Regions from separate parts of the Arthrobacter sp. S2(2024) genome, predicted to be linked through region 1. Evidence: predicted binding sites of a transcription regulator. Region 1 holds the regulator's gene; the other holds the start of a gene.
The links. The regulator LexA, encoded in region 1, represses DNA repair genes until DNA is damaged. The targets are predictions, from matches to a motif close to TCGAACANNTGTTCGA.
Positions count from the first base shown of each region.

Region 1 (15,369 bases):
TCGAATCGGAGGCGGCCGGCTTGAAGCCCATGCGGGTCAACTCGCTGACAATGCGATCGCGCTGGACCTTGATGTCCTCGACGTCGGCCATGAGGGCTTCGCGGTGACGGAGGGCCGCCAGTGCGGTCGCCTGCGTGATGGCGGAGAGGTGGTACGGAAGGCGTACCAGACGGATCGCGTCGGCGACCTCGGGGGCAGCTGCCATGTAGCCGATGCGCGCACCGGCAAGGGCGAACGCCTTGCTCATGGTCCGGGACACAATAAGGCGCTCCCGGCCGGGGAGGAGCGTCAACGCGCTTGGCGTGTTGTCGTGGGCGAACTCGTGGTAGGCCTCGTCCACGATCACCACGGTCCGGCTCGCCTCGCCGGCGTCGTACACGGCTTCGACAACGTCCAGGCCAAGTCCCGTGCCGGTGGGGTTGTTCGGGGAGCAAAGGAACACGACATTCGGCTTGAGTTCACGGACTTGCGCGGCCGCCGAGGCCGCATCGAGGCCATAGTCTTCAGCGCGAACACCAGCGATGTATGCAGTGTCGGTTCCGCTCGCGAGCAAAGGGTACATGGAGTACGTCGGCGGGAAACCGAGCGCGGACCTGCCCGGGCCGCCGAAGACCTGGAGGATCTGCTGGAGTACTTCATTGGAGCCGTTGGCTGCCCAGATGTTCTCGGCCGAAAGGTCGTGGCCAAGGTATTCCGCAAGGGCCTCGCGCAATTCGGTGAACTCGCGGTCCGGATAGCGGTTCAGTCCGGTGGCGGCTGCCGCGACCGCTTCGGTGATGGCCGCCTGGACGTCCGCTGGGACGCCATGCGTGTTTTCGTTGACGTTGAGCAAAATCGGAACATCAAGCTGCGGCGCGCCATAGGGGCTCAGGCCGCGAAGGTTGGTCCGGAGGGGAAGTCGGTCAAGTCGCTCAAGCTGGTCACTCACCATGACAGTTTAAGGTGCCGCGGCGGATGCCCTGAAACTGTGACGGCACGGAGACCGTCCAGGGGCCGGGCAACCCGGTCCAAGTTGCCGCTAAGTCGAAGGAATGAACAGCTGCTGGCCGGGCACGATGTGGCCGTCCTGGAGGTTGTTCAGCTGGATGATCTCCGCAACGACGTCGCGTGGATCTCGGGACGGTGCGGCGCTTCCCGCAATCCCCCACAAGGACTGGCCCACTTGTACCGTGACGCTCGTGCTTGAGGTGGGCTGCAGTTCAGCGGCGGAATCAGCAGCCTTGGCCGGCGAATTCAGGAATCCCGCCAAGCTAAGGAGCGCTGCAACCAGGAGCATGGCCGGGACGCCGAAGAAGACCATGCGGCCCCTGCGGGTCAGGCGGAGCCGGCCCGCCGGCGCACTGTGGCCGGGTGTGTGGGTGATGGTGATTGCGGACATGAGCTGAGCCCTTCTGAACAATGCCGCGTTCCGGAATCTCTGGTTGCGGCTGCCAATTCTTGCCTTCATTCAGTGCTTGCAGGACGGTTGTTCGTTGTTGTCTTCGAACGATTCGGGCGAACACCCGGACCCCACATCACTTTTATAGAACACATATTCGAACCTTGCTACGACATTTTTAGCACTTATCAACGAACGATGTCGAGACTCGCTAGAACAAATGTTTGATAAACGCCTGCGCCTGCCCTACGTTTGAGTGAAGGAACGAGCACTGAATCAGTGCAACAGGAGGGTCTGACATTTCAGGCCGACAGTCCCGGCAAGCCCCTCAGGGCCGCGCGGACGGAACGGAAGGGTGTTGGCGAACATGGCAGCGAAAGCCACTGGCAGCGGGTCGGCCTCAGCGCGGAGCCAGCAGCCGCAGAAGGCCCCCAAGAGCCTGACCGTCCGCCAGAAGAAAATCCTGGAGACCATCCAACGTTCAGTGAACGATCACGGGTATCCGCCGTCGATGCGCGAAATCGGAGACACGGTCGGCTTGGCCAGCTTGTCCAGCGTCACCCACCAGTTGTCGCAGCTCGAGAAGCTCGGTTATCTTCGCCGCGATCCCAAGCGTCCACGCGCCATGGAAGTCCTCATGCCGTTGACCCTGGACGGCGGCTCTGTCATCCCCGGCGTTGAAGCGCCGGCGAAACTCCGCAGCGCCGGCGGCCTGGCCGTCACGGAACTCGCGAGTGCCAGTGACACGGCCATGGTTCCCCTCGTCGGGCGCATTGCTGCCGGTGGACCCATCCTGGCCGACCAGACCGTTGAGGACGTCCTGCCTCTGCCCCGGCAATTGGTAGGCCATGGCGAGCTCTTCATGCTCAAGGTCGCCGGTGATTCCATGATCGACGCCGCTATCTGCGATGGAGACTGGGTGGTAGTGCGGCGTCAAAACGACGCACTCAACGGCGACATCGTGGCCGCACTCCTGGACGACGAAGCCACCGTCAAGACCTTCCGGCAGCGCGACGGCCACACGTGGCTGCTCCCGCAGAACACGCAGTACGAACCCATCCTGGGCGACCATGCCACCATCATGGGCAAAGTCGTCTCGGTCCTGCGCTCACTCTAGGACGCGCTCGCTCTAAGGCACCCTCACCCAAGGGCCCCTGCCTTAGGCCGTGGCCGACGCGGCGTAAAGACGTTCGAGGGCACCGCGCACCACTGAACGGTCCGTGGTGGGCCAGAAGGGCGGCAACGCTGCCCTGAGGAAGTTGCCGTAGCGCTCCGTCGAAAGCCGTGAATCCAGTACTGCCACGACGCCCTTGTCCCCCGTTGAACGGATGAGGCGGCCGGCCCCTTGTGCCAGCCGAATGGCCGCGTGCGTTGCAGACACTGCCATGAAACCGTTGCCCCCGGCCTGGGCGACCGCGCGGGACCGTGCCGTTATCAGGGGATCGTCCGGGCGAGGGAACGGGATCCGGTCAATCACGACCAGCCGGCAAGAACCGCCGGGAACGTCGACGCCCTGCCAGAGGGACATGGTGCCGAACAGGCAGGTGTCCTCCTCCTCGGCAAACTGCCTGACCAGCGCGGCCATGGTCGATTCTCCCTGGCACAGGATGTCCACATCCAGGCGCGACCGCATCGCTTCCGCGGCGTCCTCAGCCGCACGACGGGAAGAGAACAGGCACAAAGCTCCGCCGTGCGAGGCCTTGATGAGCTCTTCAAGTTCGTCCAACGCTTCGGGCGAGGTGCCGCGACCCGGCTTGGGCAGGTGCTTGGCGACGTACAGCATGCCCTGCTTCGGGTAGTCGAAGGGCGAGCCGACATCCACGCCCGTCCAGCTGGGGGCGCCCTGGCCAGTCAAGCCCAGCCCTCCGGCTGTGGCCTCGAATGCAGACCCGATAGCCAAAGTGGCAGAGGTCAACACCACGGTATGGCCCGCGAAGAGCCCTTCGCGGAGGCGTCCGGCGACGCTGAGCGGCGCGATGTTGATGAGCGCCGGCGAGTCCTCGTCGGGGGCCGTGTAGCCCTGCTGGGGATCGAAGCTGCTGTTCCGGGAGAGCCACACGACTTCCCTGTTTTCCCGGGCGGAGAGCAGCCGTTCGCACAACTCGAGGATCAGCATGAGCCGTGAGCGCGCGAGCTGACGTCCGCCGTCGACCGCGTTGGACGAATCCCCCTTCGAATCGGAAAGCGCCGCACGGCACGCTTCCCGGAGCTGGTCCACGCCATCAAGTTGTTCGTCATTGAGCCCGTTGGGCAAGAGGCCGGACGGCGCTCCCATGATCGCGAGTTCCAAACGATCCGCGGCGGCGTTCAGCGCGTCCACGGTGATGGCCGTGTGTTTGCGGGCGCTGGAGGCCGCGGCATGGATCATCGCCACGGACAGCTGCCCGGACACGGCACCGGTCACACGGTCCTGGAGCTCGTGTGCTTCGTCCACCACCACGACGTCGTATTCGGGCAGGACGGCCAGCCCTTCAAAGGCGCTGACGGCGAGCATCGCGTGGTTGGTGACCACGACGTCGGACTCCGCGGCGCGGTGGCGGGCGAGCTCGCTGAAGCACTCCTCGGCCATCGGACACTTTTGCGCTCCGAGGCACTCCATGGACGTGACGGATACCTGGCGCCAGGCCCGGTCCGTCACGCCCGGCATGAGTTCGTCGCGGTCCCCCGTCGTGGTCTTCGCCGCCCATTCACGCAGCCGCACGACTTCCTTGCCAAGCTGCGAGGCAGGCCCGCCGATGGCTGCGGCCAGATGCGGAACGCTGGTGTCCTCGCCAAGGGAGAACAGCTGCCCCTCAGCCGGTTCCTCGCTGGGGAACCCGCCCTCCAGCTTGTGCCGGCAGACATAGTTGGCCCGGCCTTTGACCAGGGCGATGCTGACCGGGCGCTCCAGCTCCGGATTGATGGTTTCCAGGAGCCGGGGCAGATCCCGGCCCACGATCTGCGTCTGCAGGGCCAAGGTGGCCGTGGACACGAGCGTGGGCTTGTTGCTCTCCATCGAGTGCGCAATCAACGGAATCAGGTACGCAAGGGACTTGCCAGTGCCAGTGCCCGCCTGGACCAGGAGGTGTTCGCCGGTCTCGATCGCCCGCGCCACCTGCCTGGCCATCTGGTGCTGGCCCGTGCGGTTTTGGCCTCCCATGCCGGCAACGGCTTTGTCCAGGAGTTCGAGGGCGGTCCGTTCCCCCACGGTTTCGCCGCGCTCCCCCGCCTCTGGATCAACCATTGCTGACGAACGACTCCAACTCGGCTGCCAGGTTCTCGTGGACCATGGCCACCACGCGGGTGCCTTCCTCCTCATGCTCAAGGCTGAGGATTTCGGCGTCGGTGTTGTGCAGCTTGTTGATGAGCTCGCCGCGGTTGTACGGAATCAGGACTTCAAGGCGCACGCCAGGGCGCGGAATAGCCTCGCTGATAGCCCCGAGGAGCTCGGCAATGCCCTGCCCGGTGCGGGTGGACACGACGACGTGGCGTGGCTCTTTTTGCTTGAGCCGCTCAATGACGAACGGATCAGCGGCGTCCGCCTTGTTCAGGACGATGATTTCCGGGATCTTCCGGGCATCTACTTCGCTGAACACCGTGCGGACGGCCGCGATCTGGCCTTCCGGATCGGGATGCGAAACGTCCACCACGTGGAGGATCAGATCGGCGTCGGCCACTTCTTCCAGCGTGGAGCGGAAAGCCTCCACGAGCTGGGTGGGCAGCGAACGCACGAAGCCGACGGTGTCCGAGAGCGTGTAGCCGATTCCGTCAGGGGTCTGGGCCTTGCGCACCGTCGGATCCAGGGTGGCGAACAACGCGTTCTCCACGAGGACACCGGCATCCGTCAGGCGGTTGAGCAGTGACGACTTTCCGGCGTTCGTGTAACCGGCGATGGCAACCGAAGGAACGGCATTACGACGGCGGTTGGCCCGCTTGGTCTCGCGCGATGGCTTCATGGCGGCGATTTCGCGCCGTAGCTTGGCCATGCGTGTGCGGATTCGGCGGCGGTCCAGTTCGATCTTGGTTTCACCAGGACCACGGGAACCCATGCCGGCACCGGCGCCACCCACCTGGCCACCGGCCTGGCGGGACATGGAATCGCCCCAACCACGCAGGCGCGGCAACAGGTATTCCAACTGTGCGAGCTCAACCTGGGCCTTGCCCTCGCGGCTCTTGGCATGCTGCGCGAAGATGTCGAGGATCAACGTGGTGCGGTCCACCACCTTGACCTTGACGATGTCTTCAAGGCCGCGCCGCTGGGATGGCGCCAGTTCGGCGTCGACCACCACGGTATCGGCTCCTGTGGACATCACGATGTCCTTGAGCTCCATGGCTTTGCCTGAGCCAAGGAAGGTGCCGGGGTCCGGTTTCATGCGGCGCTGGACGATGCCGTCCAAGACTTCCGAGCCGGCGGTTTCGGCCAAGGCGGCGAGCTCCCTCAGGGAATTCTCGGCGTCGGCCAGGGTGCCTTCGGTCCAGAGGCCTGCCAGCACGACGCGCTCAAGGCGCAGCTGCCGGTATTCGACCTCGGTAACATCTTCAAGTTCCGTGGACAGCCCGGCGGTACGGCGCAGGGCCCGGCGTTCGGCCAGGTCCTCTTGATCGCCGTCGTAGATGCTGTGTTCTTCGTCCAGGCGGGAAATTGCCTGGGCTTTGCCAAACACGCCCCGGGGTTCGTCGCGGTCCTGAACTATGGCAGGTGCGTCCTTGGAGAGAATCCGGTCGATGACAGCCTGGATTTCTTCAGGACTCATGTCCTGGGCGTCGGAATCGGGTCCGGTGTTCTTCTGCGTGGTCATGGTCTCCTTTTAGGGGGTTCGGCACTTCCAGAATAGTGCCGATTCGTCTCTTGTGGCGCGGAATTCGCGCAGGGCTGATGCCTGGCAAGCCTCTGCCGATGGCCTGGGGTCTCCATCCGGACGGGCTGCGCGGATTGCGAACACAGATCCCAGGGGCGGGAGGGGACGATCTGCTGAGTGTCCAAGCGTCAAGAACGGCGTCTGGAACGGACATGCCAAGGCGGAATGGCGCTGCACATACTGCAGGCCTGCGTCGCGGGCGGTGCCGGCTACACGGAGTCGGTTACTCGGAGATCAAGAACATGCAAACCACGCTATCAGACCTCGTCAAGTCCGGGCCGGGGCGGTTTGGAGCAGTGCGCGGTTTCCCTTGCCCGCTGCTGGCAACTAATCTGGCAAGCTATGGAGTCTGCTCACTATTTCAGCGCACAGCCCGCGGGGCCGTTCACCCGCAAGCCCCTCACGGTGGAACTGGCCGGCGCGACCCGCCGGCTCCAGACAGCGGGCGGCATCTTCAGCCCCGACGGGATCGACAAGGGAACCGCGATCCTTCTCTCCGAGGTTCCACCGCCGGCGCCGCAGGGAAACCTGTTGGACATCGGCTGCGGCTGGGGTCCCATTGCGTTGACCATGGGGCTCATGGCGCCGCACGCTCAGGTCCACGCCGTCGACGTCAACGAACGCTGCGTCACCTTGACCAACGAGAACGCCGCGCTCCTGGAGCTCGGGAATGTCACCGCGAGCCTGCCCGACGAGGTCGATCCCGCCGTGACGTTCGACACTATCTGGTCAAACCCGCCCATCCGTATCGGCAAGGATGAACTCCACAGCCTGCTGCTCACCTGGCTGCCGCGGCTCGCTCCGGGTGGAAACGCCTGGCTCGTGGTGCAGAAGAACCTTGGCGCGGACTCGCTTCAGCGCTGGCTGGCCGATACCCTCGATGGTTCCTTCGCGGTGTCCCGGGAAAGCACGTCGAAATCCTTCCGCGTCCTGCGGGTCAGGAAAGCGTCCCGCTAGCGACAATCACGGCGGGGCCGCTGAGCTCCACGTGTTCGCGGTCGCTTTCTCCGGGGAAGAACCGCACGCCGACGACGCCGCCCGGCACGTTGACGCGCCACGTGTCGGGAGCACCTTCCCCGGCCCAGTGCCGGATGGCGACGGCGGCCGCGCAGGCGCCGGTGCCGCACGATTGGGTCTCACCGACGCCGCGTTCGTGCACTCGCATCGTGATGTTGCCTACGCCTTCGTGGACGAGGGGCTCAGCGGGAACCACGAATTCGACGTTGGTGCCGTTGGCCGGCTTGGGATCGACGACGGGCGCCTTGAAGAGCTGCGTGGATTTGAGCTCTGAAAGTTCGGCCAACGCCACCACAGTGTGCGGATTGCCCATGCTGACAGAAAGGGCAGGCCGGGCCACTTCCAGTCCGTCGGCGCTGACGAGGGAGTCCATGGCCTTGGTAGTGGCATCCTTGGGGAAAATGAACTCCCACGGACCCATATCCACCGCATAGCCTTCAGGGGTCCGGACAATCTTCTTGATGCCGCCGCGCGTCCCGATGGTCAGGGATTCACCGGCGTTGAGGGTGACAAGTCCTTGCTCGATCAGGAATTGGACGAAGACGCGGACTCCGTTGCCGCACATTTCGGACAACGAGCCGTCGCCGTTGCGGTAGTCCATGAACCACTCGGCAGCGGAATCCGCTTCGAGCAGCTGGAGGCCTTCAGGCAGGAATCGTGAAGGGACTGCCCGGATGAGCCCGTCCCCGCCAATGCCCAGGTGGCGGTTGCAGAGCGCTGCGACCTGCTCCGGAGAGATCTGGTGTGCGTCTTCGGGGTCCGCAATGAGGACGAAGTCGTTGCCCGTACCGTGCCCCTTGGAGAAGGCCAGCCCGTGAAGACCGGAGGCGGGTACGGAACCGCCGGCAGCGGCAGGCTGCGGGGCGGAAAATGCAAGGGTTTCATCCATGGCTCAAGGCTACCTGTACTGGGGGTTGCGCCTAAATCACCGACGCCGGACTCGCGCAGATTTCTGCGGCTTTGGCCACCAAATCCGTATCCTGCCAGTCCAGCCAGTGGATCCGGGGGTCCGCCCGGAACCACGTGAGTTGGCGCCGGGCGAATTGCCGGGTGGCCACGATGGTTTCTTCGGCCGCGGCAGCTGTGTCGGATTCGCCGTCGAGGACCTTCAGGAACTGCGCGTATCCGAGCGCCCGCGATGCCGTCTTGCCTTGCCGCAGTCCGACGGCGTCCAGCCGCGCGACCTCTTCAAGAAGTCCCGCGTCGACCATCTTCAGCACGCGCTCGGCCAAACGCTCGCGCAGCACTCCGCGGTCGACGTCGAGCCCTATCTGCACGGCCGGCTGGAAATACTCGCGCTGCGGCATGAAGGAGCTGAACGGGCGGCCGGTGAGCTCGAAGACTTCCAGCGCGCGGATGACGCGGCGGGCGTCGCCGAGCCTGCCGGCGGACACGGGGTCGATGCGCTGCAGCCGTTCCTTGAGGCTTGGAAGACCCGAGGTTTCGTGCTCCTGCTCCAGCCGCTGCCGCACGCCGGGGTCCGTGCCGGGAAATTCCAGGACATCCAAGGCTGCCCGGACGTAGAGGCCGGAGCCGCCCACCAGGATGGCGCGCTTGCCTCGGCCATGGATATCACGGACGGCGGCGCGGCAGTCGGCCTGGAAAGCGGAGACGCTGGCTTCCTCGGTGACCTCCATCGTGTCCAGGAGGTGGTGGGGCACTCCCCTGCGTTCGGCGACGGTGATCTTGGCCGTGCCGATGTCCATTCCACGGTAGAACTGCATGGCATCGGCGTTGATGACCTCGCCGTCGAGCGCGAGGGCGAGGTGGACGGCGAGATCGGACTTGCCGGAACCGGTGGGGCCGACGACGGCGATCACGGGCGGATTCGGATCAGCTGACCCGGCCGGTACTGCTGCCATGCCGGGCTAACCGCGTCGTACGGGGAGCGACGGCATACCGAGGGAGACGGCCCTTGAACCTGAAGACCCGATGCCGCCGGACCCTGCGCCCGAGGCACTCGGGGCTGGAGCGCCGCAGGAATCGGCCTGCGAGCGGTCCCACGCGTCGCCGGCACGGGAGCGCCTCAAGCTGTAGTCCGCCGTTGTCGCCGGATCGGAGACGAGGTGGAAGGCAGCTGCCTCGGTGATGGTCACGGTGACGAAATCGCCGGGCCGCGGAGTCTCTGCGCCTTCCGGCACGGAGAAGTGGACCAGGCGCTGGTCCTGGGAACGACCCGAAAGGCGATGCGTTTCCTCGGCCTTGCGGCCGGATTGGGCCGTGACAAGCAGTTCAACCCGGCGTCCGAGCTGTTTCGCGTTCTCCTCGGCCGCGATGCGGTCCTGGAGGGCCGTCAGCCGCTCGTAGCGTTCCTGGACAACGGCCTTGGGCAGCTGGTCCGGAAGGTCCGCGGCCGGGGTGCCCGGGCGCTTGGAGTACTGGAAGGTGAAGGCTGAGGCGAAGCGTGACTTCTCGACGACGTCGAGCGTGGCTTGGAAGTCCTCTTCCGTCTCGCCGGGGAAGCCCACGATGATGTCCGTGGTGATCGCGGCGTGGGGAATCTTGTCGCGGACCTTGTCCAGGATCCCCAGGAACTTGGTCGAACGGTAGGAGCGGCGCATGTCCTTGAGGACCTTGTCCGAACCGGACTGGAGGGGCATGTGCAACTGCGGCATGACATTGGCGGTCTCGGCCATCGCGTCGATGACGTCGTCGGTGAAGGCAGCCGGGTGCGGGCTCGTGAAACGGACACGCTCGAGGCCTTCGATATCACCGCAGGCGCGGAGCAGTTTGGAGAAAGCCAAACGGTCCCCGAATTCCACGCCGTAGGAGTTCACGTTCTGCCCGAGCAGCGTCACCTCGACGGCGCCGTCGTCCACCAACGCCTGGATTTCGGCGAGGATCTCGCCGGGACGTCGGTCCTTCTCCTTGCCGCGGAGCGACGGCACGATGCAGAAGGTGCAGGTGTTGTTGCACCCGACGGAGATGGAAACCCAGCCCGAGTACACGGAGTCGCGCTTGGTCGGCAAGGTGGAGGGGAAGACGTCCAGCGACTCCAGGATTTCCAGCTGTGCCTCGTTGTTGTGGCGGGCCCTGTCCAGCAACGCCGGGAGCGCCCCTACATTGTGGGTCCCGAACACTGCGTCCACCCACGGCGCCTTGCGCACGATGGTTTCGCGGTCCTTTTGCGCAAGGCATCCGCCGACGGCAATCTGCATTCCAGGATGGGCGGCCTTGACCTGTTTGAGTTCCCCGAGGTTGCCGTAAAGCTTGTTGTCGGCGTTCTCACGGACGGCGCAGGTGTTGAAAACCACGACGTCGGCGACGCCGCCGTCGAACGGCACGTACCCTGCATCCTCGAGGAGCCCTGCCATGCGCTCGGAATCATGGACATTCATTTGGCAACCGAAGGTGCGGACCTGGTAGGTGCGCTTCGCCGCGTGCTCGGGTGCCGGATCGACGACAGGGCCCGGAGCGGGCTGCTGAACGGGGGCTGGTGCTGGTGCTGCAGAAGGGGAACTCACCAATCTAGGGTAGCCCCTCGGACTAGTACCAGTTGAAGCCCATCTCATGCTGCCAAGCGTTGCAGGGCGAACCGTAACGGTCGCGGATATAGCCGAGGCCCCAATCGATCTGGGTCCGGTAGTTGCTAAGCCAGTCGCTGCCTGCCGAATAGTACTTGTCCGGCGGCAGCGCCTGCGCTACACCGTAAGCGCCGCTGCTGGGATTGGTGGCGTCCGTCATCCAGCTTGATTCCTGGGTCCACAGCAAGGACAGGCACTGCATTTGGTCCTGGCCCCAACCATAGGCGCCGAGCCGGGAGGACGCGTATTGCCGTGCGCCGGCGGGGTCGTTGACGACGTTTCCCCCGCCACCGCCACCCCCGCCTACGAAGCCGCCGCCTCCTCCACTGCTGATGGGCGGCTGGACCGCTTGCTGGTTGTTGGCGGCGGCCGCTGCGGCGGCCGCTGCGGCTGCCGCTGCGTCGGCTATCGCCTTGCGCTGCGCCGCCTCCCTCTTGGCCTCCTGGGCGGCCTGGTACGCGGCAAGCGCAACCTGGCCTTCTTGATATTTCTGTGCGACAGCGGCAGAAGTGGAGGTCAAGGACGCGAGTTGGGCCACCATGGTCTTTCGCTGGCCGTCCGTGGCGGCCACGCTGTCTTCGGCTGCCCGCCTTGCAGACTCTGCGGCCTGGGCCTTTGCCGCGGCATCGCTGTCCAACTGGGCCAGCACATCGCGGGCGGCTTGTTCCTGGGCGGTTGCGGCGGCAGATGCCCGGGACGCGCTCAGGGCATCATCGTGCAGCTTCGCCGTACGATCCAGGACCCTGTTCAGCAAGGCGAAATTTTGAATGTTGTCCGGCGCGATGGCGGCGTTCGCAAGGGACCAGGGACCGGGATCGAAGCCGCCCGACTCGTATGCCTGGACCACCAGGGAGGACGTGGCCTTTCTCAAGGAATCCGCTTTTGCCTTGGCCTGTTGGGACGCCTCGGCCAGTTTCTGGGTGACTGCCTGCTGGTGCAGCAGGGCGTCATGGGCCTTGGCGTACTCAGTTCCGGCCTTGATGGCCGCCGCGCCGAGCTCTCCGGATTTCTGTTGAAGTCCAGCCAATAACTGGTTGATGCGGTCTACTTCGGCGCTTGCGGCAGCCTCGTTCCCTTGGGCTTGCTGTACTTCTGCCCAGCTGGGATAGCCCGACGGCGGGGCATCGTCGTCCGCCGAAGCCGGGCCTGCTTGGAGAAGCGACGCGACAAGCAAGGGCACAATGATTGCCGAAAGCCGTAGCGACAACGGATTCATTGGATCTGACCTGCCTCCCGACTCGGAACACTAGTCCAGAACCTTAGCCGACAGGCACCCAGAAGCCACCCAACCCCGCCGCCGGGGACAATACTCACAGGCAGCTCTCAGTTTCTCCGAGACACCGTTTAGCCGATGTCCTCTGCTTCAGGACCGCCTGCTTCAGGACCGTGTGCTTCAGGACCGCCGTACTCTCCCGCGCCATAGGAGCCAGGCTCCTGCGCCAAGGTTTCGTCCAAGACCTCGCCGACAATCCGGAATGCCGTGGATGGCTGGTAACCCTTGCGGGCAAGCATCGACGCGAGCCGCCGGGTTTGCTTGTCCCGCTCGGCCCTGTCGGAAAGGTCCGTCCCGGCCCGCAAACGGCGTGCGACCAGATCCCTGGCCGCGTTCCGCTCGTCGTCGTCACTCACTTGCGCGAGCGCCTGCTCCGCGGTTTCAGTGTCGATGCCTTTGTCCGCCAATTCGCGCCTCAAGGCACCCCGGGCGAGTTTCCTCGACTGGGAACGGCTGCGGACCCACATCTCGGCGAAATCGGCGTCATCAATGAGCCGGACTTCCTCGAAGCGGTCCAGCACGGCTTCGGCCACCTCGTCAGGCACGTTCCGTTCGGCCAGTTTGCGGGCAAGCTGAAGCCTGCTCTTGGGCGAGTTGGTCAGTTGCCGCAAAACAATGGACCGGGCTACCGATTCCGGATTGGCCTCAGGGTCCGCCGCCACGGACGAATCCGCAGACGGGCCCCACGACCGGGAAGAACTTGAGGAACGGGAGCGGCCCTGGCGCTTAGCCGTCAACGGCCTTCAGCTTCGGAGATTTTTCGGCTTCGGCAGGCTTGACTACTCCGACGCCAAGCTTCTCCTTGATGAGCCGCTCGAGGTCCGCAGCCAACTCCGGGTTGTCCCGCAGGAAACGGCGCGAATTCTCCATACCCTGGCCCAGCTGGTCACCGTCGTAAGTGAACCACGAACCGGACTTCTTGATGATGCCGTGCTCGACGCCCATGTCGATGATGCCGCCCTCGCGGGAAATACCCTGGCCGTAGATGATGTCGAACTCCGCGATCTTGAAGGGCGGAGCCATCTTGTTCTTGACGATCTTGGCCTTGGTCCGGTTACCTACCGAATCCGCGCCTTCCTTCAGCGTCTGGATACGGCGGACGTCGATGCGGATGGACGCGTAGAACTTCAGGGCCTTGCCACCGGTGGTGGTCTCAGGGGAACCGAAGAAAACGCCGATCTTCTCGCGGAGCTGGTTGATGAAGATGGCAGTCGTCTTGGTCTGGCTCAGCCGGCCGGTGATCTTACGCAGGGCCTGGCTCATAAGGCGGGCCTGAAGGCCGACGTGGGAGTCGCCCATTTCGCCTTCGATTTCAGCGCGGGGAACCAATGCGGCGACGGAGTCGATCACGACGATATCCAAGGAGCCGGAGCCGATCAGCATGTCCATGATCTCCAAGGCCTGCTCACCGGTATCCGGCTGCGAAACCAGCAGCGCGTCGGTATCGACGCCCAGCTTCGCCGCGTACTCGGGATCGAGGGCGTGCTCGGCGTCGATGAAGGCTGCGATGCCGCCCTGGCGCTGGGCGTTGGCCACAGCGTGAAGCGCGACGGTGGTCTTACCCGAGGATTCCGGGCCGTAGATTTCCACGATACGGCCGCGCGGCAGGCCGCCAATTCCCAGGGCGACGTCCAAGGCGATGGAACCAGTGGGAATGACTTCGATGGGCGCACGGATATCGTCACCCAAGCGCATGATGGAGCCCTTGCCGAATTGCTTGTCGATTTGGGCAAGCGCTGCCTCGAGCGCCTTCTCACGATCCTGGTTTGCCGCCATGGTTCACACCTCTGATGCTTTCTCGCTGTGGACTGGCCTGAACGGCCGCTTTCCTGTCTCATCCGACGCTAGTACGAGCCGCTGACAATTTTGTGTGCGACTTCGTCTATGTGGACAACTACGGGCTTCGAATGACACGGAAACCGCTCCGTCAGGACCAATTTTCCTCTGATAGGAGCATAGCCTCATCCGAACAGATATTCGAACAAATTTGTGGGCGTGTCCGTCCAGGAACCGGAACTCAGAACGTCCGGGAACCCTTGTCGGCGGGCTTGATATCCCTGCCGAGCCGTCGCTCCGGCGGAACGTCCTGGACGTCGCACAGGGCAAGCCAGACGTCGCGGGGGCTGTAGCCCGCTGCCAAGGCGTCGTCTGCCGTCCGTCCGCCGACGCCGGCCAATACAAGGGAGCTGCTGAGGACCCGGGAGTAGCCAGCCCCGAATTCATCGTCCATCAGCCGCCAGAAGTCACTGATCCGCACCAATAGAGTCTCTCATGGGAGCGGACTCTAGAATGGTTGTCATGAGCAACACTCCCGACGACGCGCCAGAGATGGTGGAGGTTGGCGACAACGTCGACGCCGCCCTCCAGCAGGTGGAACACCAGCTGAGCATGTTCTGGCGACGCGCACGATCGCTGTCCCACCAGTTGTCCCGCCAGGTCCATCCCGACATGGAACCAGCCGCCTACGGACTGCTGACGATCATCCGGAAAGAGGGGCCAATCCGCCTCACGGAGCTCGCCTCGTGCATCGGCGTCGGGAAGCCATCGGTGAGCCGCCAGATCGCGTTCCTGGAAAGCATCGGCATGGTCTACAAAGAGGCCGACCCTCAGGATGGCCGCGCACAATCCATCCGGCTCACCCCCAAGGGCGAAGAAAAGATGCACCAGGTCCAGGACGCACGCCGGCAGGTGTTCCGGGAACGCCTGGGTGAATGGCCGCTGGAAGAAATCCAGACGCTTGCTGACTACATTGAACGGCTCAACGCCGCGTATGGCGAAGGTATCGGCAAGGACTGACCTCGCCAGGCCACAAAAGCCCAAGAAGGAGGGCCTCCAGCTGGAGGCCCTCCTTCTTTACTTCAGGTCCTCCTAGCGGGCTCCGGAGAGCATGCCCTGGGTGAAGTCGTCGTTCAGTTCGGCGCTGAGCTCGCGATCGAGATCGCGGCCATAGCGCTGGGCGAATTCCTGCGGGACGGTGTCCGGAACAGCGACGCCTTCGGCGACGGCAACCCGGTCACTGACCTCGCGGAGCATGCCGGACAACGGAACGTCCAGGGCCGAGCAGATCGAGGACAGCAGCTCTGAGGATGCTTCCTTCTGGCCGCGTTCAACTTCGCTCAGGTAGCCAAGGGAAACGCGGGCGCTGTGCGAGACTTCGCGGAGCGTACGGCCCTGGCGCTGGCGGACATCGCGCAGGACATCACCAATTTCGTGACGCAGTACAACCATTTTGCGCTCCTTCTGTTCGCTCGGTGCCTTCTCGGCCAAGCCCACATCCTTCCAGCGGACAACGCCGTTTATGGATACGGGCTGCTTAACCATCTGTATCGCCTTGCTCCC
Region 1 is NZ_JAYKZI010000011.1:43,209-58,577, forward strand. It holds gene VLA65_RS17505 (histidinol-phosphate transaminase) at 1-928, opposite strand, end outside; gene VLA65_RS17510 (LysM peptidoglycan-binding domain-containing protein) at 1,019-1,378, opposite strand; gene lexA (transcriptional repressor LexA) at 1,746-2,495, shown strand; gene VLA65_RS17520 (ATP-dependent DNA helicase) at 2,538-4,601, opposite strand; gene hflX (GTPase HflX) at 4,594-6,156, opposite strand; gene VLA65_RS17530 (class I SAM-dependent methyltransferase) at 6,559-7,173, shown strand; gene dapF (diaminopimelate epimerase) at 7,154-8,122, opposite strand; gene miaA (tRNA (adenosine(37)-N6)-dimethylallyltransferase MiaA) at 8,154-9,095, opposite strand; gene miaB (tRNA (N6-isopentenyl adenosine(37)-C2)-methylthiotransferase MiaB) at 9,102-10,697, opposite strand; gene VLA65_RS17550 (lytic transglycosylase domain-containing protein) at 10,720-11,973, opposite strand; gene VLA65_RS17555 (regulatory protein RecX) at 12,102-12,692, opposite strand; gene recA (recombinase RecA) at 12,757-13,806, opposite strand; gene VLA65_RS17565 (DUF3046 domain-containing protein) at 14,048-14,287, opposite strand; gene VLA65_RS17570 (MarR family winged helix-turn-helix transcriptional regulator) at 14,329-14,826, shown strand; gene VLA65_RS17575 (helix-turn-helix domain-containing protein) at 14,899-15,351, opposite strand.

Region 2 (15,369 bases), on a different contig from region 1:
CCTTGCTGTATCCGGACAGTGCCACCTGGGTCGCCACAGCAGCTTTGGCCGCGACGTTGTCTTTGGTTTCGGGAATCCGAAGAAGTCGGAACCCGGGACCTCCAGGATCGTGGGCGGGAATCAAGCTGTAGTAGGCACTCGCGCTCTGAAGCGTTGCGTGTGAGGTTTGGGTGTCGTAAAGCCATGCCTGAAAAAGGTTGCCAAGATCATCCGTGTATCGCTGAGCAAGGTTTCCCGTCTTGGCGAGTGCGTCGAGATGCTTGTGCTGATCGTTCGCATCATCGATCAGATCCTGAATGACTTTGAGCGTAGGGGCATCGATGGCCCAACCGATCGACTGAGCCTTGATCATCTTTCCCAAGCTCTCCTTCTGGGCTCGCTTGAGGACTTCGATGACTTTTCCACGCTCAATTTGGAGCCACCACAGGAACATCGAGTGCTCGATTGCGCTACGCAAAAGCGGTGATGTCTCTTCACTCAGACCGGCGTCTGAGAGCCGTACGGCCGCCTCTGCTGAGCGGATAGCGCGGGATGCCCATCCCCACGCAACAGGCTTGACGCACCACTCATTGAAATCATCTCTGCCGCCTTCCCCGAACGAAGAAGAGCCAGGAGCAGGGCCGTCTAGCCAAACCGCCTTCAAGTCGAAAAATAGCCGACGAAAGGCCTTTGCTCTTGCGGTATCCACGACTCCCCCTAATTCGCCCATGTTCCTTGGTGCACTAGAGACAATGATCCCCCCGCGACGCCGCAACGCATGGTTGCCTCGCTGTGGGGACACCCGGACGGGGTTGCAGGCACAATAGTCCTATGTGCGGGCGCTACGTTGTTTCGAAATCGACGGCTGACCTTATGGCCGCCTTCGACGTGCACGAGTCCTACGTCGATGAACTGCAGCCCTCTTACAACGTCGCCCCGACGGACACGGTGCCATTGATCCTGGATCGGAGTCCCGGTGAGGGTACGCCAGTGACGAGGAAACTTGTCACGGCGCGCTGGGGCCTCGTGCCGTCGAGGGCGAAAGACCCCAAAGGCGGGGCGAGGCTAATCAACGCCAGGATGGAAACCGTCACCGAGAAGCCATCGTTTCGGAAGGCCGCCTCGGCAAGGCGTGGTTTCCTTGTTGGTGACGGCTACTACGAGTGGGAGAAGATCCCTGGCGGCGGGAAGATCCCGACCTATCTGCATGATGCCGACGACCGGATCCTTGCCTTCGCGGCATTGTTCGAGAACTGGCCCGATCCTGCCCTCCCGGACGAGCATCCGGACAAGTGGTTGCGGACCGCCACAATCATCACAACCGCGGCTTCCGACGCGCTCGGCCATATCCATGACCGCACCCCGCTGATCGTGCCACCTGACATGTTCTCGGACTGGCTTGACCCTGAAACAACCTCCGAAGCCGACGTCCGCGCCCTGTTGGACTGCATGCCTGAACCCCATCTCGTGCCGCGTATCGTCAGTGACAAGGTCAACTATGTGCGGAACAACGGTCCCGAACTCATCCAGCCGGCCGCCTGAGTCCGCGGTCGGTTATGCTGCCCGGACGATGGGCAGCTCGGCCCATTCGGTTGTGTACCGTGGGCTGAGCATGTCCCGCTTCATGGTCCAGTCTGGGCCTCCCTTGATGCCGGCGTGCCCGAGCCCGATTGAGCCCCTGCCGTATTTCTTGCTGACGTCCTCGAGCAGCGTCCCGATGCCTCGTTCCTCGTGGGAGTTCTCGAACAGTTCCAGCGGCTTCTGGTTTCCGCTGGGCCGAAGGTCTGTCACCATGATCCCTGCCCTGGCGTACTTGACGCCCTCAATGAGCCGCGGGAGCAGAGCATGAGCAGCTTTGGTCAGGATCACCGGGTCGGCCGTGGGCATCGGCAACGGGACATTCACTGACGGGAACGACTTGTCATTGGGGTTGTAGTACGACGTCCCCGCAAAAGCGGTCAGCAGTTTGGCTTGCTGATCGTGCTTGGCCAGACGGGCACTGGCCATCTGCGCATAGACGCTCAAGACCTGGCGCAGGTCCGCGGCCGTCGTGATCGGCTTGGAAAACGACCGGCTGAAAATGAGCTGGTCCCGACCGATCCGCTCTTCCTCCATAGGGATGCACGGCGTGCCCCGCAGTTCGAGGACGGTTCGCATCATCACGACGGAGAACTTGTCCCGGATGGCGACCAGGTCGGCGCGGGACAGGTCGAGGATCGAGTTAATCCCCATGGCATAAAGCCGCTTGGTGAGCCTGGCGGCCACACCCCAGATCTCGATCACGGACAGCCGGGACATGAGCGCCTCCCGTTCCGCTGGTGGCACGGACTCCCAGCGGCACACGCCACCGAACACCGGATTATGTTTGGCCCATTTGTTGGCCAGCTTGGCGAGCGTCTTGGTCGGGGCGATGCCGACGCAGACCGGCACGCCAACGTTCCGCTGGCAGGCGTCCTTCATCGTCCGGCCCAGGGCCAGTAGATCCTCTCCGGATCCCTTGACGCCGAGGAAGCACTCATCGATCGAGTAGATCTCCTGCCATGCCGAATACCGTGCCAGCAACTCCATCACCCGGGCGCTGATCGATCCGTAGAGCTCGTAATTGCTCGACTTAGCGATCAGCCCCCATTCCTTGGCCCGAGGCGCGAGTTTGAACCATGGCTCACCCAGCGCAATCCCGAGCTTCTTGGCCTCGTTCGACCTCGTGACCGCGCAGCCGTCGTTGTTGGACAAAACGATAATCGGCTTCCCTTCGAGGGAGGGATCGAAGATCCGTTCAGCCGAGGCGTAGAAGCAGTTGACGTCGATGTGTGCGATCTCCTGCATTCGGCGCATCACTGCTGGTTTAGACATGGTGGAGGCACCATGTGACGACTCCCCAGATCCGAAGATCGGAGAGTTCAGGGACGCGGATGGGCGGATAGTCCGGGTTGTCCGACTGCAGGATGATGCCGGCCCGGGTGATCCGGAGGCGTTTGATGGTGAGTTCGTCGTCGAGGATCGCGACCACCACTGAGCCGTCCTTGGGAGCGAGCGCCCTGTTGACGATGAGCTCGTCACCGTCACTGATGCCCGCCGGTTCCATCGAGTTCCCGGCAACCCGCACGATGTAGGTGCTGGTCTTGTCCTTGATCAGGTGCTCGTTCAGGTCGAGCTCCGAGGAAAAGTAGTCCTGGCTCGGAGATGGGTAGCCCGCGGGGACGGCCACCGGGGCCACGGGGATGTGCCCGGGCTCGGCCCCCGCTTTTATCATGCGGGGGTCTAGGGCAAGAGACATGACACACCTTTATTCGAATATATGTTCTATTCAAATGGTAGCCCTCCGCTCGGACATTGACCCCACCATGCCACATCGATGCAGGATCCGGGGTTCGGATGTAGCCTCCAGATTCCCCCGCTTCAAGAGAGCTGGCGGGAGCCGCACCTGGTGACGGACCCGATCTTGTGGCGCGCCCGAATAGGCGGGCCTCAAACAACAGCCGTGCACCGCTCGTTGGTCAGCCGCGTGCACTCATCCCAATTAAGGCAACGGGCTCCCGATGGTTTGCTCACGCTGGGCCATATACGTCGATGGATATCCGTCGGCATCGCCTACTTGTTCGGAAAAGATCGAGATACTGCGTCGATAACGGCCGACTGGGGCGTCGCTGAGCGCCATTCGGCAACTTTAATTTTCCATCAAGATTGTTCTTCAACACTTCCGGAGATGCTTTCCCCGTGCCAAGCTCTGAACTGCGTCGTTCGCTGGGGACCACGCAGATCATGGGGGCAATATGTTTACTAAAACACGATTCAAACGCGTGTTGGCGGCCGGCGCAATAACAGTCGCCTTGGCCGCGGGAAGTGCGGTCTTCGCCGCACCGGCGGACGCTGCCACAGGAAGACTCGGAAAAAGCTACTCGCTCAACGTGCGGTCTTCGCCACAGGTATCAGCATCAGTTGTGGGCACGATCCCGAAGGGCGGTTCCGTTAACCTCCTCTGCTACGTGCGCGGAGCGAATGTTCAAGGACCGTGGGGGGCAAGCAACATCTGGGACAGGGTCGACCTTGGCGGCGGCCGGATCGGCTATGCCGCAGATGCATTTGTCATCACCGGATCAGCCAATCCCATCGTCCCTCCTTGCGACCAGCCCGCACCCGCGCCCGCGCCCTCGGGCGGTAGCCGTGAGGCAAAGGCTGTCGCCTACGCGCACTCCATGATCGGCAACAAGAGTCTTGGGGGCCTGTGCGAGGTATTCGCAGCAAGAGCTTTCGGTAACAGTTTCACGTTCCCTAACGCCATCTCCAACTACAGATGGCAGGCAACTCGGGGCCGGATCCACACTGACAAGAACGCACCGGCCGGCGCGCTCGTGTACTACTCCTCTCCGCGATGGGACGCAGGAAACGGGCACGTGGCTGTTTCCATCGGAAACGGCCAGGTCATCACTACCTTGGAACCTGGGCAGCCCATTAGCGTCAAAAACATCACCTGGCCTCCGGGGTACCTCGGATGGGCCTATGCCCCGTAGAACCGAGAGCTAGAAGGCGGTCCGGAATCTATTTCGGGCCGCCTTCACGTCAGCGGAAGCTCGTCCTGCCGTCCAAGCCAGAAGGCCAGCAGTTCGACATCCCCGCCTAAGTCCACGCGTTAGAACAACCTGAAGGGTCACCCACGCCGCGCGGGCGACCCTTCACTGTTCACCGGCGCCCAAAGGCCATAACAAAGGCTAGCGTCGCCGCGCTTACCAGCACCGCCGCCACCCAGATCCACTGCTGTCCGTCCAAGTTCGCCCCCGATCTCAGCTCTCGGCTCAGTCTTTGATCGTCCGGCCAATGTTTCTCGCCCGGACACTTGTGCGCAAGACTATCCCGGGCGCCTAAGGGGGTGTACAAGCTCGCCAACGTCCACAAGTTCCCATTTCCTCTCGCTCCGAAAACCCAACGCCGACCCTGTGGGGGCTACCTTTCCGCGAGGCCAACGTCATTGCCGGACGTGAGCCCCGATTGTCTGCCCTCGGTGGCAGACTCGGGCTGTGGAGGAAAAGAAGTTCTGGGGTCCGCCCCAATCGCGCAAGGTAACTCCCGTCGTGCCGCCTGTGGATCCGGCTGCCGTTGAAGCCGCGACAAGGCCCAAGGAGCCGCTGCCCGTGTTCGTGATGCTGGATTACGACAACGGTGAAAGTCATGAGGTGCCGGCCTTTGCTTACGGGTGGACGAAGGCGCACGTGCTGGTGTCAGTGCCCTGGCCGATGGATTATTACGAGGGCCGCAAAGAGGTCTGGGTGGAAGCATCCAGGGTGCGACGGCGGAAGATCGACCCGAGAGTGCTTTAGATACGAAACAGCCCCTCACCGGGGATGGTGAGTTTGAACGGGTGTAGTCGTGGCTGCGGTTGCGGCCCGCTCGAGAGCTTACCCCAACGCTATTTGGCCGACCGGTTTCATGTATTAGCGTTTCTCAACTGCAGCAAGAAGCCTTATGCAGAATCCAACAATTACGAGGGCCAGCCCCAAGCCAATGACAAGGAACGTGGCGAGCGTTGGACCACCCTGTGTTGTATTCCCGTACGCGTCGACGTGCGTGGTGGCTGCGGCCATGAAGCCGAGGGCGATACCGATGGTGGCAATTAGACATCCAGCCAAGATCCAGCTGTTGCCACGGCGCTTCCGTGGTGCCTCGGGCGCCGACTGCGGGGCTTCTGGCGGGGCGAATGGTCGAACGTCGTTGCTCCATGCGGCACCGTCCCAGTAGCGCGTCTGGGGCGCATTGGACGGGTCCGGATACCAGCCTGCGGGATTGCTCATGAAATACCCCCCATATTCCCTGCATGAGCCCTCAGCGGCTCAGGATGATCGTAAACGCATGAAGCTCCGACTCACTGTTAGGGCGCGGTAGAGGAGTAACGCGGCGGCTCGCCTCTTCTGCGGTGCAGGCGGGTCATCGGCTGTGGTGGTGTTGCTTCGGATTTGGTGAGGATGGTTTCGAGGTGCGCTTCAGTGAATCGCATGGTGCGTGGCCCGAATTGCAGATAGGGCCACTTGCCGGCGCGGGCATTGGCGCGGACGGTTGCGGGCCGGAGCTGGAGGATTTCGGCTAGTTCGGTAACGGTATACGTGCGGCGGGAGCCTTCAGTTGCTGAGATCGTCATGGTGATCTTTCCGTGGTCGATTAGGACGTCTACGGACGAAGATAGCCGCAAACGGCGCCAAAGACCAATCTCAAGAATTGACATCGTTTCAGAAATGTTGATAATGGTGTCCTCGCTACCATTTTTCCGTAGTGGCAGTGCGACGAAAGTCCGCAAGAAGTCCGCAAACAGTTAGTTCCAGGCCATCGCAATCAATCCGCGGAACCTTCGGGTCTTGCTGTTCTCAACGATCCTTGGGCGTCATCTCTAGGCGCGGGGGAAGTTCCGGTTCGAACCCAACGTTTACCCAACGAAAACCGCGGCATCCAACGAAATCGAACTGGCCCCGCTTTGCCGTTGGAGCTTCGATATCCCTCGGAATCTAGCGGGTAATGGCAGCTATCGGAATCTGGCGAAATCGACGGCCCTCTAATCCGTGGGTCGAGAGATCACGCCTCTATCCCAGTGCCCACCCAACGGAGACTGGCAGTAGGCGCGCCGGCTTGATGAGTTCCTGCTTCTGCCTTGCTGTTTGGAATGCCACGGGGTCAGAGGCTACAGGCCAACGGGCCGAGTCGAACGCGCAAGCCCGGCAGCTAGAGTGATATGGATCCGACCCGGTAGGCTTGCGATGCCGGAATGCGGCGCTGATCGAACGGGGACGCAGTTGAGGAATGCTCTGGACCACAGGCCTTTGCCTTGGGTGGCCGCCGTGGGAATCGAGGAAGGGTCGGAGCTACGGGCGACATTGGACCGCCAAGGCGGGACAGTCAAATACGTGAACTCCATAGCCCAGGTTAGACAACAGGACTATAACTTCGTTGTATGCCAGGGAAACGTTGGTGGCGTAATTCACGACCACGTAAAGGTTCTGCAATTCCTGCCCCCCCTCGAGCGGCGGGGGAATGGACCACGACGGTTGCTCGAGGACTACGGACGCAATACCGTCGTTCTCGATCTCGGCGACGGGGCGCGAGCTGAGCGGTTTGCAGTAGGCCTCGGGGCTACTTCTCGTGGACTGGAAAGTCTCGTCAAGGAAAGCATCATCAGGAATGTCCCGGTTGGCGACTTCTACAACACTTTGTCGGAGAGAGGGCGTCACGGAAGCGCAAACGCCTCCACCCTAGTCGAGGAGGTAGCGGGCCGCCCGCTGGGGTTAGTCCGGTCGACAGGGAGAGACGGCGAGGCTGAATGGTGGGTGCTCCCTGCCGTCACGACCCATCGGGCCACGTGGCTGGCTGCTGCCTTCGCCTTGTGGAAGTCGAAGTGGCCGGATGAATTTCCGCCCGCTGGGTACGGAGCACTTGAACGATGGATGACCCATGCCGAGCTTGAGGCCGCAGCAGCTATTTCCGCGCACGAAGTTGAGACAGCCGCATATCTGGCCAAGCGAACAGCCGAGTTGGATGTACTTCGGCTGGCCGCCTCCGAGGCGTCGAACGCCGCCGAATCCGGGGAAAGGACTCTTCTTCAAGCGCAAGGCGATGAGCTGGTTGGCGCAGTCATGAGCTGCCTCAAAGACCTTGGTTTCGAGGTCTTTGACTCAGATGCGGAAGCCGAGGCAAACAAAGCGGCGAAACGTGAAGATCTCCGGATCAAGTCGGAACGCGATGCAGATTGGCTGTCGCTGGTCGAGGTCAAAGGCTATGCTTCGCGAAATGCCAAGACCAGCGACATAAACCAGCTAGCGCGGGCAGCGGGTTTCTTTGAAAGTCGCACGGGTGACGTTCCTCAAGCGCAGTGGTACGTGATCAACGCACAGTTTTCCCTAGCCCCGGACGAACGGCCCATACCGTTGGCGAGCAGTCCCGAAGATGTCGAGGAGTTCGCCAAGGACGGCGGACTCGTCGTAGACACCCGCGAATTGTTCAAGCTTCTTCGATTGGTACAGAGTGGAGCGATTAGCCAGCAGGACGCGCAGGCCGATCTGGTTCACTCCACCGGCACGTATGAGTGTTCGTTCGGTCCGGATGTGGCAGAACTGCCCTGAACGGATGGACGGATGTCTTGCAAAGCGCCGAGCGTCTCCGGTTCTGTGAGCGACCGGTCGTGACCGCTGTCCCTGAACTACCAGATGTTGTTAACGTCCACCAGCCAACTTCAGAATCACAGTCAGTCCGCAGAAAGTCCGCAAGAAGTCCGCAAGTGGCCATTTTCCGCCCATCAAGGCCAACGCCAAAACCCCGGAATCTAGCGGATCTCAACACCGCTCAACCAGCGCCAATCAGCATTGTTTAGTTCGAGCTCTACTACGGCGTCTAGTAACACCGCACGAGGCAAATGAAGGGCCGCAGTTCATTTTTGTGAACTGCGGCCCTTTCCCTTTAACGCCGTCGGACTCGTGCCCACAAAAAAGAACGGCTGTGCCCGCAAAGACACAGCCGTTCTTTTGGTAAAGACCCCGGATCGCAGGGGCCGGACCCCCAATTTTTCCTACACCCGCCGGCGCCCGCTAATCAACCGGAAGAGGAAGACGATGATCGCCAAGACGATCAATATCGGGGCGATCCAGAGAAGGAATCCCAGGGCCTTTACGGTGCCGCCAATGATAAAGAAAAGGATCGCGATGACCGCGACGATTCCGAGGATGACATTCATGATGTAGCTCCAGTTTCAGTCGTAAACATTCTGATGATTGCCTTTATCGCTGTGCAAACCTCAGCAACCTTACTATAAGCATGCTTATTATTCTAATCCTTCCCGGGACGCCCGCTCACATAAAGGGACACGTCCACCTTGAGGTCATGTCTGCAGGAGCGTCCGGCCAAACACCCACATAGGTGAGCGAGCGTCCCGCCAAGCACCCACATAAGTGAGCGAGCGTCTGTGTCCGCGGCGCGCCGCAGAGCCAAAACCATGGGGCAATCCGGCGTGCCTACCGGAACCGGCATTCACGCCCGGTTCTGCCATTCCAACGCCCCTGTCGCGGGCGTGGACGCCGTGGTACGTTCAGCGTGATCAGGATGCTTGAGAGAGTCCTCATCCCTTCCGGCTCCTGACGCAACTACTCAAAGCGGAGGCATACGATGACAACCTTGATGATCTTCCACGAGGTCGATGACGTTGAGCACTGGCTTAGCTCACCGAAACGGGAAGAACTCTTCGGACCCCTGGGCTTCACAGTTCGAACGTTCGTGGACCCGGAAAAAACCAACCGGGTTGGTTTGATCGTCGACGTCCCGGACATGGAGACGTTCCAGCGAACGCTGGAGTCCGAAGCTGCCGCCGAGGCGATGAAATTCGACGGCGTGCGCCCGGAAACAATCGTGACGCTGGTCGAGTCCTAAGTACCGCCTAGTCGCCGAAACCCCGGTACATGGTCCATTGCGGACCGGCGGAACCTCCCAAATACTTGCCGGTCTCGACAAAACCCGCGTTTGCGTAGGCAGCCTTGGCGGCAGGATTGTGTTCGTTGACGGAAAGCACGACGCCGGCCTGCCCGCCACCCAGCCTTGCTGTCAGCTTCTGCGCTTCCCGGGCAGCGGCCACAGCAGACAGGGAGCCCAGGCCTCTCCCCTGGCGCTTCTGGTCGATCAGGAACCCGCGCAAGAGCCAGGCGGAATCGTCGTCGTGCCATCCTGCCAGGGTTGCGGCACCAGCCTGCAAGGTAAATACTCCGATGGCGGCGCCTGCCGCTTCGATCACGTACGGCAGGCGGCTTTCGTCTTCCAACCCCATGAGCATCATCTTGAACGGGTCCCCGACGAAGTCTTCCTGCCCCGCGGCCAATTCCATGACGGCGACGTCGCCGAGCGTGATGGCGCGGGCATCGTCGTCGAGATCCTTCAGGGGAATGAGCCACACGGTTTCCAGCATCCTTCGAGCTTAGCCGCCTCCGTACTTCGCGGGACGGCTCAGCCTGGAGCTCACTGGCCGTAGAAGTCCTTTTCGAACACCGCCCGGGTCCGCCGGCTCAAGCGAAGATAGTCTTCTTCGAACACCGCAGCCTGCCCGGGAGGGTAACCGCACCACCTGGCAACGGCCTCCAGGTCCCTTCGGGAAGCAGGGAGGAGATCCGAGGCACGCCCGGTGCATATCACATTCGCCGAGCGGATGCGGCTCGCGAGCCGCCAGGCTTCGCGAAGCAACACGATGTCGCCCTTGTCGATCAGGCCCAACGACTCGATCGCGTCGAGGGCCTGCAGGGTTGACGTGGTCCGCAGTTGTGGATGCTTCCCTGCGTGTTGGAGCTGCAACAGCTGCACCAGCCACTCGACGTCGCTCAGTCCGCCCCGGCCGAGCTTGACGTGCCTGGCTGGATCGGCGCCTCTCGGGAGCCGTTCCGACTCAACCCGTGCCTTGACGCGCCGGATCTCGCGCACATCCGTCTCGGCGAGCGATTCGGGGTACCGGATCGGGTTGATGAGCCAAAGGAATTCCGCGGCCAATTCGTCGTTGCCGGCCATGGGTTGTGCCCGCAACAGCGCCTGGGCTTCCCAGATGAGGGACCATCGCCGGTAATACTCCGCGTATGACTCGAGGGAACGGACCATGGCCCCGTTCTTCCCCTCGGGACGAAGATCGGCGTCGACGGTGAGGACCCGCTCCGCCAGGATGGCCGGTTTGAGGGGTTGGGTCAACAAGGTGGAAATGTGTCCCACAATGGCAAGGGCTTGTTGCTGGGCTTCGGATTCACCCGCCCCGGGGAGGGCACGGTGGACGTACATGACGTCGGCGTCCGAGCCGTAGCCGATCTCGCGTCCGCCTTGCCTGCCCATGGCGACTACCAACACGTGCGTCGTGAGGGGCCCCTCGGAAGCCACGATGGACTCGGCGACGTGCAAGGCGCCCAGAACCGCAGCCCGGTCGGCATCGGCCAACGCCGTGCCCACTGCGTCCTGTTCCAGGAGGCCGGAACTGTCCGCGATGGCGATCCGGAGGATTTCCCGGCGCCTGATGAGCCGTATAAGCCGCATCGCGTTTTCCGGATCGGCGTGGCGCGACATCTTGGACTGGATTTCCTGCCACTGCGCCTCGAAGCTCAGCGGCATGAGTTCCTTGTCGGAACCAAGCCACGCAACGGATTCCGGGGAAACCTCGAGGAGATCCGCGATGAGCCGTGAGTTGGAGAGCACGTGGCAAAGCCGCTCGGCCGCCGCTTGCGAGTCCCGGAGCATCCCGAGATACCAATGGGTGGTTCCGAGTGCTTCGCTGACACGGCGGAAGGCGAGCAGTCCGGCGTCGGGGTCCACACCTTCGGCGAGCCAGCCGAGAAGGATGGGGAGCAACTGCCGCTGCAGTGCGGCGCGCCGGCTGACCCCGGCCGTGAGGGCCTCGATGTGGCGCATGGCGCCTTGCGGGTCGCGGTAACCGAGTGCCGCAAGCCGCCCTTGGGCAGCTTCCGGAGTGAGCCGGGCGTCTTCGGTGCTCAACTTCGCGGCCGTGTTGAGCAGCGGCCGGTAGAAGATGCGGTCATGCAGTTCACGAACGGACCGTTTGGTCTTCTGCCAGGTTTCAATCAGCGCGTCCGGATGCGGCCTGCCTGTGGAAAAGGGCCCCAGGACGGCCTTGGCGAGGAACCGCAAAGACTCCTGGCTTGTGGGCATGAGGTGGGTACGGCGCATCTGGAACAACTGGATGCGGTGCTCAAGTACCCGCAGATAGCGGTAGGCCGCGTCGAAGGCAGCGGCGTCCACCCGGCCGATGTAGCCGCCCGCGGACAACGCGGATATTGCCGACGTCGTATCCCGGCAACGGAGCGTTTCATCGGACTTTCCGTGGACAAGTTGCAGGAGCTGGACCGTGAACTCGACATCGCGCAGCCCGCCGGGACCGAGTTTGATCTGGCGCTGCTCTTCGGCCGGGGCGATGTTGTTCGTCACCCTGCGGCGCATCGCCTGCACCGATTCCACGAACCCTTCCCGGCCGGCGGAAGCCCACACGAGCGGCTGGACGGCCTGCTCGTAACGCGAGCCCAGCTCCCTGTCCCCCGCGATGGTCCGCGCCTTAAGGAGCGCCTGGAACTCCCAGCTTTCAGCCCATTTCGCGTAGTAGCTCAAGTGCGAGGGCAACGTCCTGACGAGGGGACCGGATTTCCCCTCGGGCCGCAGGTTCGCGTCGACCTCCCACAGACCCGGTTCGGTCCCCGTGGACGAAATGGCACGGGATATCCCGGCGGCCAAGGCCGTGCCGATGGTCGCGGCCTCGGCGTCCTCCAGGTCCGGTGCCTCGATCACGTAGATGACGTCGACGTCGGAGATGTAGTTGAGCTCCCGGGCACCGCACTTGCCCATGCCGATGACGGCCAGCCCGACGCCGGCAATATCGGCGGGATCGAAAGTCGCCGCGGCTTCGGCCCTGGCAACGGCGAGGGCCGCCTCTATCGCGGCACCGGCGAGGTCGGCCAGTTCGGCACCGACGGCGGGCATGAAGTCCTGCGGACTGGCGGCGCAGAGGTCCTTGATGGCCAGTTCGGTGAGCCCGCGACGGTAAGCCGTCCGGAGAGCCGTGTAGGCGCTGGCTCCGGTCATCGCGGCAACGGGCCGGGGAGAGTTGGGGTCTGCCTTGACCGATCGGAGCAGCTTCGTCCGGAGCTCACTGGCATCGGCGGACAAGGGCTCCGGGCTGACGCGGACATCGAAGACGTCCAGGTGTTCCGGATGCCTGATCAGGAACTCCCCCAAGGCTTCGGATGCCCCCAGCAAGCGGTAAAGCGGCTCGCTCCGATCCGGGTGCTCCCCGGCGAGCTGCCTGAGCGAGGGATGCTTCTCAATCAGACGGACCAGCGACTGCAACGCGGTGTCCGGGTTGGCGCTGAGGTGCAGACCGGCGAAGATCGTGTCTTGGTCGATGCCGTCGAGTTCACGCGCGGCAAGGAACCGCTCACCCTTTTCAAGGTCGCTGAAACCGGCCGAGATGAGCCGGCGGGCCAGGCTCACACTCACAGCCTAGAGAATGCCGAGATTGCGCTTGAGCTCGTAAGGCGTGACCTGGAGCCGGTAGTCCTGCCATTCCGCACGCTTGTTGCGCAGGAAGTGGTCAAAGACCTGTTCGCCGAGGATGTCCGCTACGAGTTCCGAATCCTCCATGGCGCGGATGGCGTCGTGGAGGCTGGCCGGAAGCGGAGTGTGACCCATCGCCTTGCGCTCGGCCGAAGTCAGCGACCAAACGTCGTCTTCCGCGGCGGCCGGAAGGTCGTAGCCTTCCTCGATACCCTTGAGCCCGGCACCGAGCAACACTGCGTAGGCGAGATACGGGTTGGTGGCAGAGTCAATGCCGCGGTATTCGATCCGTGCGGACTGGCCCTTGCCCGGTTTGTAGAGCGGCACGCGAACCAGGGCCGAACGGTTGTTGTGCCCCCAGCTCAGGTAGCTCGGCGCTTCGCCGCCGCCCCAGAGACGCTTGTACGAATTGACGAACTGGTTGGTGACGGCGGTGAATTCCGGCGCGTGGCGGAGGATACCGGCAATGAATTGGCGTGCGGTCTTGGACAACTGGAATTCGGCGCCGGCTTCGTAGAAGGCGTTGGTGTCACCCTCGAACAGCGAGAAGTGGGTGTGCATGCCTGAACCCGGGTGGTCGGTGAACGGCTTGGGCATGAAGGTGGCGTAGGTGCCCTGCTGCAGGGCCACTTCCTTGATGACCGTGCGGAAGGTCATGATGTTGTCCGCCGTCTGGAGGGCGTCCGCGTAGCGGAGATCGATCTCGTTCTGGCCGGGTCCGCCCTCGTGGTGGCTGAACTCCACGGAAATGCCCACGGATTCAAGCATGGTGACGGCCGTGCGACGGAAGTCCTGTGCCACGCCGCCGGGCACGTGGTCGAAGTAGCCGCCCTCGTCAACGGGAACAGGAACGCCGTTGGCATCGAGGTCCTGGGACTTGAGGAGGTAGAACTCGATCTCGGGATGCGTGTAGCACGTGAAGCCCATGTCCGCGGCTTTGGCGAGGGTGCGCTTGAGCACGTTCCGGGGGTCTGCGGCCGACGGCTCGCCGTCGGGGGTCAGGATGTCGCAGAACATCCTGGAGGTCTGCTCGGTTTCACCACGCCACGGGAGGATCTGGAACGTGGAGGGGTCTGGCTGGGCAAGCATGTCGGATTCGAACACCCTGGCGAGGCCCTCGATGGCCGAGCCGTCGAAACCCAGGCCTTCTTCGAAGGCGCCTTCCACTTCTGCCGGCGCAAGTGCCACCGATTTCAGGGAACCGACGACGTCGGTAAACCACAAGCGTACGAAGCGCACATCACGCTCTTCGATAGTTCGCAGAACGAACTCTTGCTGGCGGTCCATGGGGCCTCATTTCCGGGTCAACGTCCATGCCGCGGATTCGGGATTCGAAGCCGACGACAACTCAGCATTCACTCTACTAAGCATTGGCCCGGATTGGCTGCACCCCCGGTTCGCGTAACACAGCGTTTACAAATGTGAGGCTCCCCATGCGCCGGTGGCTAGGACGGCCGGTACCGCATACGCTCTATCCATGGCCCCAAGCAACAGTTCCGATTCCAGCATGCCCGCCGAAATTCCCGCGCCTTACGGAACGGGACCTGCCGCGGCAGGTTCCGGGGCTTCAGCGGATGCTTCAACGCCGAAGCCCGCCGCGAGGATCCGCACCCATCATCTGCAGCAGGCCAAGGCCAAGGGTGAGCGCTTTGCGATGTTGACCGCCTACGAGCAATACACGGCGGAAATTTTCGACCAGGCCGGCATCGAGGTCCTGCTGATCGGCGATTCGGCGTCCAACAACGTCTTCGGGAACGAAACCAGCCTCCCTGTGACCGTCGACGAGCTCCTCCCCTTGTGCCGCGCGGTGGCCCGGTCCGCCAAGCGTGCCTTGGTAGTGGCCGATCTTCCCTTTGGCAGCTACGAAGTGTCGCCGGAGCAGGCAGTGGCAACAGGCGTCCGCTTCCTGAAGGAAGGTTTGGCGCACGCCGTCAAGATCGAAGGCGGCGCGTTCTATGCGGGAACTGTGCGGGCCATGGTCCAGGCAGGCATTCCCGTCATGGCGCACATCGGCTTCACGCCCCAGAGCGAACACTCGCTGGGCGGCTACCGCGTCCAGGGCCGGGGCGACGACGCCGCGCGCCTCGTCGAAGACGCCATTGCCCTCGCAAACGCCGGAGCGTTCTGTGTGCTCATGGAGATGGTTCCCGCGGAAACCGCTGCCGCCGTCGACGCAGCCATTGACGTACCGACCATCGGAATCGGCGCAGGCAACGCGACCACTGGACAGGTTCTGGTGTGGCAGGACATGGCCGGACTGCGCGGCGGCAAGATGGCCAAGTTCGTCAAGCAATACGCGGATCTTCGCACCACCCTGGGCGCCGCGGCGAAGGCCTACGC
Region 2 is NZ_JAYKZI010000013.1:57,674-73,042, reverse strand. It holds gene VLA65_RS18750 (DUF5677 domain-containing protein) at 1-688, opposite strand, end outside; gene VLA65_RS18745 (SOS response-associated peptidase) at 811-1,521, shown strand; gene VLA65_RS18740 (Y-family DNA polymerase) at 1,534-2,832, opposite strand; gene VLA65_RS18735 (LexA family protein) at 2,825-3,256, opposite strand; gene VLA65_RS18730 (SH3 domain-containing protein) at 3,753-4,490, shown strand; gene VLA65_RS18725 (hypothetical protein) at 4,995-5,294, shown strand; gene VLA65_RS18720 (DUF2510 domain-containing protein) at 5,409-5,765, opposite strand; gene VLA65_RS18715 (helix-turn-helix domain-containing protein) at 5,843-6,109, opposite strand; gene VLA65_RS18710 (hypothetical protein) at 7,008-8,078, shown strand; gene VLA65_RS18705 (DUF2207 domain-containing protein) at 8,522-8,686, opposite strand; gene VLA65_RS18700 (hypothetical protein) at 9,115-9,375, shown strand; gene VLA65_RS18695 (GNAT family N-acetyltransferase) at 9,383-9,904, opposite strand; gene VLA65_RS18690 (bifunctional [glutamine synthetase] adenylyltransferase/[glutamine synthetase]-adenylyl-L-tyrosine phosphorylase) at 9,955-12,966, opposite strand; gene VLA65_RS18685 (glutamine synthetase family protein) at 12,976-14,316, opposite strand; gene panB (3-methyl-2-oxobutanoate hydroxymethyltransferase) at 14,507-15,369, shown strand, end outside.
Region 2: the regulator LexA is predicted to act here: its motif matches at 3,270-3,285, upstream of VLA65_RS18735 (LexA family protein).